Regions from separate parts of the Halomonas sp. AOP25-F1-15 genome, predicted to be linked through region 2. Evidence: predicted binding sites of a transcription regulator. Region 2 holds the regulator's gene; the other holds the start of a gene.
The links. The regulator sigma-54, encoded in region 2, starts transcription at its own class of promoters, with help from an activator protein. The targets are predictions, from matches to a motif close to TGGCACNNNNNTTGCTNT.

Region 1: urtA (urea ABC transporter substrate-binding protein) is a predicted target of sigma-54. The motif match lies at 1,402-1,419, and genes of this name have one in related genera.

Annotation. Positions count from the first base shown of each region.
Region 1 covers NZ_JBQSXV010000003.1:81,084-85,510, forward strand. Annotated here, with positions in the region: gene ACT3TF_RS06320 (tripartite tricarboxylate transporter permease) at 1-1,110, shown strand, start outside; gene urtA (urea ABC transporter substrate-binding protein) at 1,618-2,907, shown strand; gene urtB (urea ABC transporter permease subunit UrtB) at 2,995-4,427, shown strand, end outside.
Region 2 covers NZ_JBQSXV010000002.1:486,013-490,439, forward strand. Annotated here, with positions in the region: gene rapZ (RNase adapter RapZ) at 1-534, opposite strand, end outside; gene ACT3TF_RS05535 (PTS sugar transporter subunit IIA) at 597-1,067, opposite strand; gene hpf (ribosome hibernation-promoting factor, HPF/YfiA family) at 1,072-1,380, opposite strand; gene ACT3TF_RS05545 (RNA polymerase factor sigma-54) at 1,540-2,952, opposite strand; gene lptB (LPS export ABC transporter ATP-binding protein) at 3,076-3,825, opposite strand; gene lptA (lipopolysaccharide transport periplasmic protein LptA) at 3,837-4,340, opposite strand; gene lptC (LPS export ABC transporter periplasmic protein LptC) at 4,352-4,427, opposite strand, start outside.

The DNA of each region.
Region 1 (4,427 bases), on a different contig from region 2:
ATGCTGATCGCACCGCTGTTGTCGAAAGTGGCCGTCAGCTTTGGCCCTTCTGAGTACTTTGCACTGATGGTGCTGGGCTTAACCGCCGTGGTCTCGCTGTCGGATAAGTCTCTGGTCAAAGGGCTCATTGCCGCCGTGGTTGGGGTGATTATCTCGATTGTGGGTATCGATATGCAGACCGGCACCGAGCGCTATACGTTTGGCTCCATTCAGCTTCTCGATGGCATTGATTTCCTTGTCGTAGCGCTGGGTATTTTCGCGCTTGCCGAGGTGTTTTATATGCTGCTGCGCGGCGGCGGTGGCAAAGAAGTGCCGCGCAATGCGATTGGCTCGCTGAAGTTGACTCGCAGTGAAGTAAAAGAGATCGCTGGCCCCATTGGCCGTAGCTCGGTACTGGGTTTCTTTACCGGCGTACTGCCAGGTGCGGGCGCAACCATCGGCTCATTTTTGGGCTACAGTATGGAAAAGCGTATTGCTAAAGATGGCCACACCTTTGGACAGGGCAATATCAAGGGCGTTGCGGCACCAGAAGCCGCCAATAACGCTGCTTGTACCGGCTCCTTTGTACCGCTATTAACGCTAGGCGTGCCGGGCTCGGGTACTACCGCGGTGCTACTGGGTGCGCTGCTGGTAATGGGCGTGAACCCTGGCCCCATGATGCTTGAGCAGCGCCCGGACGTGTTCTGGAGCGTGGTTGCCAGTATGTATATTGGCAATATCTTCCTGCTGGCGCTTAACCTGCCGCTGATTCCCTATATCGCCAAAATTCTCGATATGCCCCGCCCATTGCTGTTATCGCTCATCCTAATCTTCTGCATGATCGGCGTTTACGGCATGAGCTTCAGCGTGTTTGATCTGCTGCTGCTGTTGGGCTTTGGCTTGGTTGGCCTGGGAATGCGTCTGTTTGGTTTCCCGGCGGCGCCGCTAATCCTGGCGCTGATTTTGGGTAATATCATGGAAGAGTCCATGCGTCGTGCGCTGCAAATCTCGGGTGGCGATTGGACAACGTTCGTCGATAAGCCGATTGCGCTGGGGCTGCTGCTGGTTGCCTTACTATCGCTTGGCTTACCGCTACTGAAAAAACGCCGCAAGAAACGTACCGCTATGTAACTCATTAGTGGGGTGTTTTGGATGATTAATAAGGAGTCTTGGGGATACCCAGGCTCCTTTTTTGTATCTCACGCTTTTGTCGGTTTTGTAATCAAATGGTGAGCTTAGCATTGCTGTTGTGTGTCGACGCCCGACAATTACCCGATTGGTGCACAGGGTTTTATTGGTGCATTGATAGCGTGCTTAAGCTCAGGCGTCGTGCTTAATGTTGGTGCATTCGGCTAGACTATGGTTTTTTATAATATCAATAAGTCATTGAATAAATGGCTGTAAATAAGTGTTGTGCCAATCTGGCGCACCCCTTGCAGGTGTTAATGGCTAGTGGACGTATTGGGGGAACTAACATCGCAGCCCTAAATGCGACGCCAATTAACAAGCCCCACACATAAGGGGTGCAAGGAGGTTCAAGTGATCACATTGCCATACAACACAAGCGCTCGCTCGACACACCTGAGCGCAACCCGCTCGCCGGGTCGCTTTGCGCTCGCCTTGCTAGCCGCTGTCGTGATGGGGGCCAGTGCTCAGGCCATCGCTCAAGATGCTGATCAGAGCGAAGATCCGATTAAGGTCGGCATTCTACATTCGCTCTCCGGCACTATGGCGATCAGTGAGACCGTTCTTAAAGACACCGTCGAAATGTTGATTGAACAGCAGAACGAAGCGGGTGGCCTGCTGGGTCGCCAGCTAGAGGCCGTTGTCGTCGACCCCGCTTCTAACTGGCCGCTGTTTGCTGAACGCGCCCGTGAGCTGCTGGCTCAGGAAGAAGTTGACGTTATTTTCGGTAACTGGACCTCGGTTTCCCGTAAAGCGGTGCTGCCCGTCGTGGAAGAACTCAACGGCCTGCTTTTCTACCCGGTGCAGTACGAAGGTGAGGAGTCCTCAGAAAATGTCTTCTACACCGGCGCGGCGCCTAACCAGCAGGCGATTCCTGCCGTTGAGTATCTGATCAACGAAGTGGGTATCGAACGCTTCGCGCTGATCGGCACCGACTACGTGTATCCGCGCACGACTAACCGGATTCTTGAGGCGTTTCTCAAAGATGAGTATGGCATCGCCGACGAAGACATCATGGTCAATTACACGCCATTCGGTCATTCCGATTGGCAGAATATCGTGTCTGAGCTGAGCCGTTTTGGCGAAGAGGGTAAGCGTACCGCCGTCATCTCAACGATTAATGGCGATGCCAACGTGCCGTTCTACACCGAGCTTGCTAACCAGGGCATCGATGCCGCCGATATTCCGGTCATCGCCTTCTCCGTGGGCGAACAGGAGCTTACCGGTATCGATACGGGCCCGCTAGTGGGTCATTTAGCCGCTTGGAACTACTTCATGAGCGTCGATAATGATGACAACTATGACTTTATCGATGCCTGGATCGACTACACCGGCGACGAAGAGGCAGTGACGAATGACCCGATGGAAGCACACTACATTGGGTTTAATATGTGGGCAGAAGCGGTTCGTAAAGCAGGCACCACCGATGTCGACAGCGTAAAAGATGCGATTATTGGCGTGACGGTGCCGAATCTATCCGGTGGCTACGCGGCGATGATGCCCAACCATCACATCACCAAGCCGGTGCTGATTGGTGAAATTCAAGACAACGGCCAGTTTGATATTGTCTGGCAGACGCCGTCTACCGTGGCAGGCGATGCTTGGTCGGATTACCTACCCGGTTCGCGTGATCTGATTGCCGATTGGCGCAAGCCGATGGAATGCGGCAACTTTAACGTCGTTAACGGCTCGTGCGGCGGCAGTACCGCCGTAGAAGAAGCCGAAGCGGCCCTCGCAGAATAACGATGATTTCCCTCTACGCCTGACTGAAAAGTGAGGCGTAGAGGAGCACGCTACCTTTCCCTCTCAGATAACCAAAGGAAGAACCCCATGAGGCGTTTCCTTTCCTTAGGGCTACTGTGCCTGCTGTTGTTGAGCATCACAGTCACCTCGCAAGCCCAAACGAGTTCTACAGCTAACGCTGACGCCGCCGCCCTTGAGCTGCTAGAAGCGCTGAACGTTAAATCATATAGCGCTAAAGGCGACGCCATCACCGCTATTTTGCAAAGCGATGATGAGCGCGCCCGCGATTGGCTGCAGGCGCTATTGGATGGCCGCTTACAGAGTACCGACGATGGCAGAATAGTGCTGGTGCTCGACAACAGCGGCCGCGAGTGGCCGGTTGCCGATGTACTAACGGGCGAAGCGCTGGGCCAGATGTCGCGCCGCGACTTAGATCGTATCGGCATAAATAACGCGCTGCGCAATCAGCTGCGTAGCGCCATCGCCGTGGTTGACCTTTACTCGCCTAACATTGAGCGTCGTCGCCACTCGGCAGAACGGCTATTGGGCGAAGTGGATGAAACGCTGGCCGAGCCGCTCAGTGAGCTGATTGCCGGCGAGCAGGATAGCCAGGTTGTCCGCAGGCTTTCCCAAGCGTTAGCGATCTACCAAGTGGAAAGCGGTGAGCTGGCGGGCGTTGAAGCGCTGCGTGGCAGTCTGCATCCTCGCGCCCGAGTCGCGCTAAGCCGCGCCGTGAACGGAGATGACCCCATTGTGGCAGACGCAGCGGCGAGCGCTTTGGGCAGCATTGAACAAAATCTCAAGATTAATCGTGGCTTGGAAACGCTCTACTTCGGTTTAAGTCTCGGCTCGGTACTAGTGCTGGCAGCGATAGGCCTGGCGATTACCTTTGGCGTCATGGGCGTGATCAATATGGCCCACGGTGAGCTGATGATGCTGGGCGCTTATACCACCTGGGGAATGCAGCAGCTGCTGCCCGGCCAGCCGGGGCTGGCGCTGATTCTTGCTATTCCTGCGGGCTTTATGGTCGCAGCGCTGGCGGGTATTGCCATCGAGCGCGGCGTTATTCAGTTTTTAAAAGGCCGCCCGCTGGAAACCTTGCTGGCGACCTTCGGTATCAGCTTGATTCTACAGCAACTGGTGCGCACCGTTATTTCACCGCTTAACCGTACGGTGATTACCCCTGAGTGGATGAGCGGCTCTTTAGTGATCAATGATGCGCTGTCTCTCACGCTTAACCGTATGGTGGTGCTCGGTTTTGCGCTGGTGGTGTTTGCGGCGCTGATGCTGATTATGCGCCGCACACGGCTAGGGCTTGATGTGCGCGCCGTGACGCAAAATAGGGCCATGGCCCGCTCGATGGGCATTCGCGCTACCCGTGTCGATATTATGACCTTCGCACTGGGTTCGGGCGTGGCCGGTTTGGCAGGTGTCGCGCTTTCCCAGTTGACCAACGTCGGCCCTAACCTGGGGCAAAACTACATCATCGACTCCTTTATGGTGGTGGTGTTTGGCGGCGT
Region 2 (4,427 bases):
GGGTACCCCACGCTTATAACCGAACGATTCAAACGTCAACGTCAACTGGTCGCACTGCTGGTGAGCCACCTGGTCAGTAATCCGGCGGCGTAGGTCGTGTACTGACAGTCGCGATGTGTCGATCAATAGATCGGCTAGATCACGTATGTCATGCAGGGTCTCTTCTTCTTTATTGATAGCCTCTTCAAGGGTCATTTCACTATTGCGCGTCAACGGATGTCGGCGGCGTGTGGCGGAGTAACGCTCTAGAAGAATTCGGGCATCAGTGGTTAGGTAGATAACTTGGAAATCAATGGTGCGCTGGCGCAACTCTTGTAATAGCGAGGGCAGGCGTTCAAGAGCCCCCGGTAAGTTGCGTGCATCAATGCTGACCGCCAGATGGGTACGATCACTCTGGTCGCGTAATTCGTCGACCAGTGACCCCAGCAGCATGACGGGAAGGTTATCAATCGCGTAGTAGCCTAGGTCTTCCAACGCCTGTAAGGCGATAGATTTGCCAGACCCAGAACGACCGCTAATGATGACCAGTTGCATAGAGTTTCTCTTCGCGTTAATCCAACGGCTTAAATAGGGACTTGATGGTCATTGATTGTCGCTTAATCCGCTGAATGCTCACGAATTTTAGCTGTAATGAGGTCGAGTAGTTCGCGCTGACTGCCTGCTTTGCGTAGCCGCTGGCGAGTATCCGCATCATTCATGATGGTGGCTACTTGGCCTAGCAAAGAGAGGTGTGTGTCATCCGCTTGTTCCGGTACGAGCAGCACAAACACTAGATCAACGGGGTCGCCGTCGATAGCATCAAAATCAATCGCTTCTGAGAGTTTTAAAAAACCAGCAATAGGCGTAGAGCAGTGAGGGCTGCGGGCATGTGGAATAGCCACGCCGTTACCAATCCCTGTGCTACCTAAGCGTTCTCGGCCGATTAAGCGACTGAACACTTCTTGGCTATCTAAACTGGGCGTATTTTGGGCGATAAAGGTGCTGAAAAATTCCAGCACCCTTTTTTTGCTGCCCCCAGGGACGTCGAAAAGAACGCGCTCTGGGGGGAGTATGGTTTCCAACGTCATTGAATTAACGCACACCTGCGCCTTGGGCGCGAGCTTGTGCTTTTTCCTTATGTTTAACGAGTTGACGATCAATTTTGTCCGCTAGCGCATCGATAGCGGCATACATATCACTGTCTAGGGCTTCTGCATGTAAGTCAGCGCCTGCTGCATGCAGTGTGCAGGCTGCCTGTTGGCGTTCTTTCTCCACCGATAGGGTGACCTGCACAGTGGTTATATTGTCGTAATGACGCTCAACACGTTCAAGCTTTTCATTAACATAGTCACGCAAGGCGTCAGTCAGTTCTACGTGATGACCAGTGATATTTACTTGCATTGACGTACTCCTTATCTATCGGACTGTACTTAGGAACCGTGCTTAGGAACCGTACTTAGGGACTGTACTTAGTACTTAGATATGTAGCCCTTTTGATTGTAACCCTTTTTGCCCCGTTGCAAAGCCCTTGTCGAGAGTTTCGCTGCAACCTGGCAGATCCTAGCGCAAACGGCGCCGCTCACTGGAAGAGGGAATGCCCATGGCTTCACGATATTTGGCTACCGTACGCCTTGCAACTTGAATGCCACCTTCTTCTAATAATGTCACTAAGCGGCTATCAGAAAGCGGTTTGCTGGGCGCTTCTTCGTGAACCAGCTTTTTCAGGCGGGCGCGGATCGCGGTACTGGAGTGGCTGTCGCCATCCTGGCCACTCACTTGGCTAGAGAAAAAGTATTTCAGCTCGAACACGCCACGCGGCGTATGAATATATTTCTGCGTTGTCACCCGTGAAATCGTTGATTCATGCATTTCAACGGCTGCGGCTATATCGGCCAAAATCAGCGGTTTCATGGATTCTTCGCCATGTTCGAGAAAGCCGATTTGACGGGTAATGATTTCACGGCCCACTCGCAGCAGCGTGTCGTTACGACTCGAAAGGCTTTTAATTAACCAGCGCGCTTCCTGCAGGTGTTCTTTCAAAAACTGATTATCCTGACTTTTGTCCGCACGCTTTATCAGGCTGGCGTAATCAGGTTGGATTCTTAACCGAGGCAGGGCGTCCTGATTGAGCTCTAAATGCCAGCCTTCATTATCATGACGCACCACCAGGTCGGGCGTGATGTAGCTGTCGTTGGTCACGCCATAAGCGCTGCCTGGGCGTGGATCTAGGCTGCGAATTAGCTGGATGACATCGGCTAGCTGCTCGTCATCGAGTCCTAAGCGTCGCTTGAGTAAGCGCATGTCATCTTTGCTGAGCGCTTCAAGAAACTGACGCACTAGCCTACGAGCAGGCACTAGCAGTGGCGTATCATCTGGCAGGGCGGCGAGCTGCAGCATCAAGCATTCACGCAGGTCGCGGGCAAAAATACCGGTGGGCTCGAATTGCTGCAGTTTTAATAATGTCGTTTCGACTTCGCGCTGGCTAAGGCTATCAATGCCCTGGGCGCGTAGCCCTTCACGAATATCATTAAGCGGCTGGGTCAAATAGCCGTTGGCATCTAGTGCATCAATGAGGCTCTCGGAAACCAGCTGTTCACGCACACTAAAATCGGTCATGGCGAGTTGCCACAATAGGTGGCCATGAAGGCTCTGTTCGGCAGCCTGGCGCTCAAAATCAGGGCCCTCGCTGCTGCTGCCAGTGCCGCCAATGTCTTGATAGGTGTCCGACCAGTCGCTATCAACGGAAAGCTCGGTGGGAATGCTCTCTGACCACTCCTCCTCTTTAGGCTCGCTTACGGCCTCTTCACCGAACTCATCTTCCTGTTCCAGCATGGGGTTGGCATCTAAGGCCTGCTGAATTTCCTGACGAAGATCCAGAGTCGATAGCTGCAGCAGGGCGATAGCCTGCTGCAGCTGAGGTGTCATGGTCAGCTGTGTCCCAATGCGCAGTTGAAGAGAAGCTTTCATGACCATTTGAGAACCACTCGTTAATCGGAATGCTTTACCCTAGTGCGAGTGGGAGCTGGGTGCAAGTGCAATAAGCATGCCATTGGTAGTTAAAGCGTTATAAGGCGGGATTTATGGGCAAAAATAAGCCTACAGACGAAAATCTGCGCCCAGATAAACATCCCTGACTTGCTGGTTAGTGAGGATAGATGCCGGGGGGCCGCTGGCGATGATATGGCCATCGCCGACAATATAAGCGATATCGCAAATGTCCAGCGTTTCACGGACGTTATGGTCGGTAATCAGAACGCCAATGTGGCGCTGTTTCAGCGCGCGAATGATGGTTTTAATCTCGCCCACTGAAATGGGGTCAACCCCGGCAAAGGGCTCATCTAGCAAGATGAAGGCGGGTTCGGTCGCTAGCGAGCGGGCAATTTCTACACGGCGACGCTCTCCCCCTGAGAGGCTCATGCCTAGGTTGTCGCGAATATGGGTGATATGGAAATCTTCAAGCAGAGCCTCCAGGCGCTCTTCGCGACCTGGGCGGTCGAGCTCTTTGCGCGTTTCTAATATCGCCATAATGTTATCGGCAACCGATAATTTGCGAAAAATAGACGCTTCTTGGGGCAGGTAGCCAATGCCTGCCGCTGCGCGCTCATGCATCGGAGCACGAGTTAAATCTAAGTCGTCAATACCCACTTTGCCGGCGTCAGATTTGACCAGCCCGACAATCATATAAAACGACGTGGTTTTGCCCGCGCCGTTAGGGCCGAGTAAGCCAACGACGCTGCCTTGGGAGATTTCCAAGTTAATATCTTTAACCACTCGGCGGCGTTTGTAACTTTTTGCCAAGTGGTGGGCATATAGTGTTTTTATCGGCGCATTGTCAGCAGTTGCCATCGATAGACTCTCTATTGTTCAGGCTGAATAGTCATGCGTATACGCTGCGGCTCGCTACCTTCAACGTCTGAGCGCGCTTGAATCACTTCACGGTCGATGAAATATTCAAGCCGACCTCCGGTAAATTTGTCGTCCTGCTGTGTCAATTCAGCTTGATCAACGAGCTCCACTCGGCGTTCGGCGACGTGATAAATAATCCGCCGAGCCCAGCCTTCCGTCGGGCCTTCTTGCCCTTCGGCCTGATGGCGCAAATAAGCACGCTCACCGGTCGACGTTGCCCGTGAAAGCTCGCCCGCCTCATTGCGTTGAATTTCCACTCGTTCGCCGCGCAGCTGCATTTCGCCCTGGCGAATATTGACATCCCCGGTGTAGACGGCGGTGCCCGCGCGCTGATCAAGATCTAGGCGGTCGGCTTCGACCTCCACGGGGGCCTGTTGTGAAGACGAGCTGGTTTGGGCTGCCGCGGATAGCGGCACGGCAAGCGCAAAAAGGGCGGTGTAGATAAGTGCTTTCATGGCGACTCCTGTTAGCGTTGTGTGGCCGGTGGATGAGTGCCGCGCACACCGTCAGATAAGCGGACCTGGCTATCGTTTAACCATACA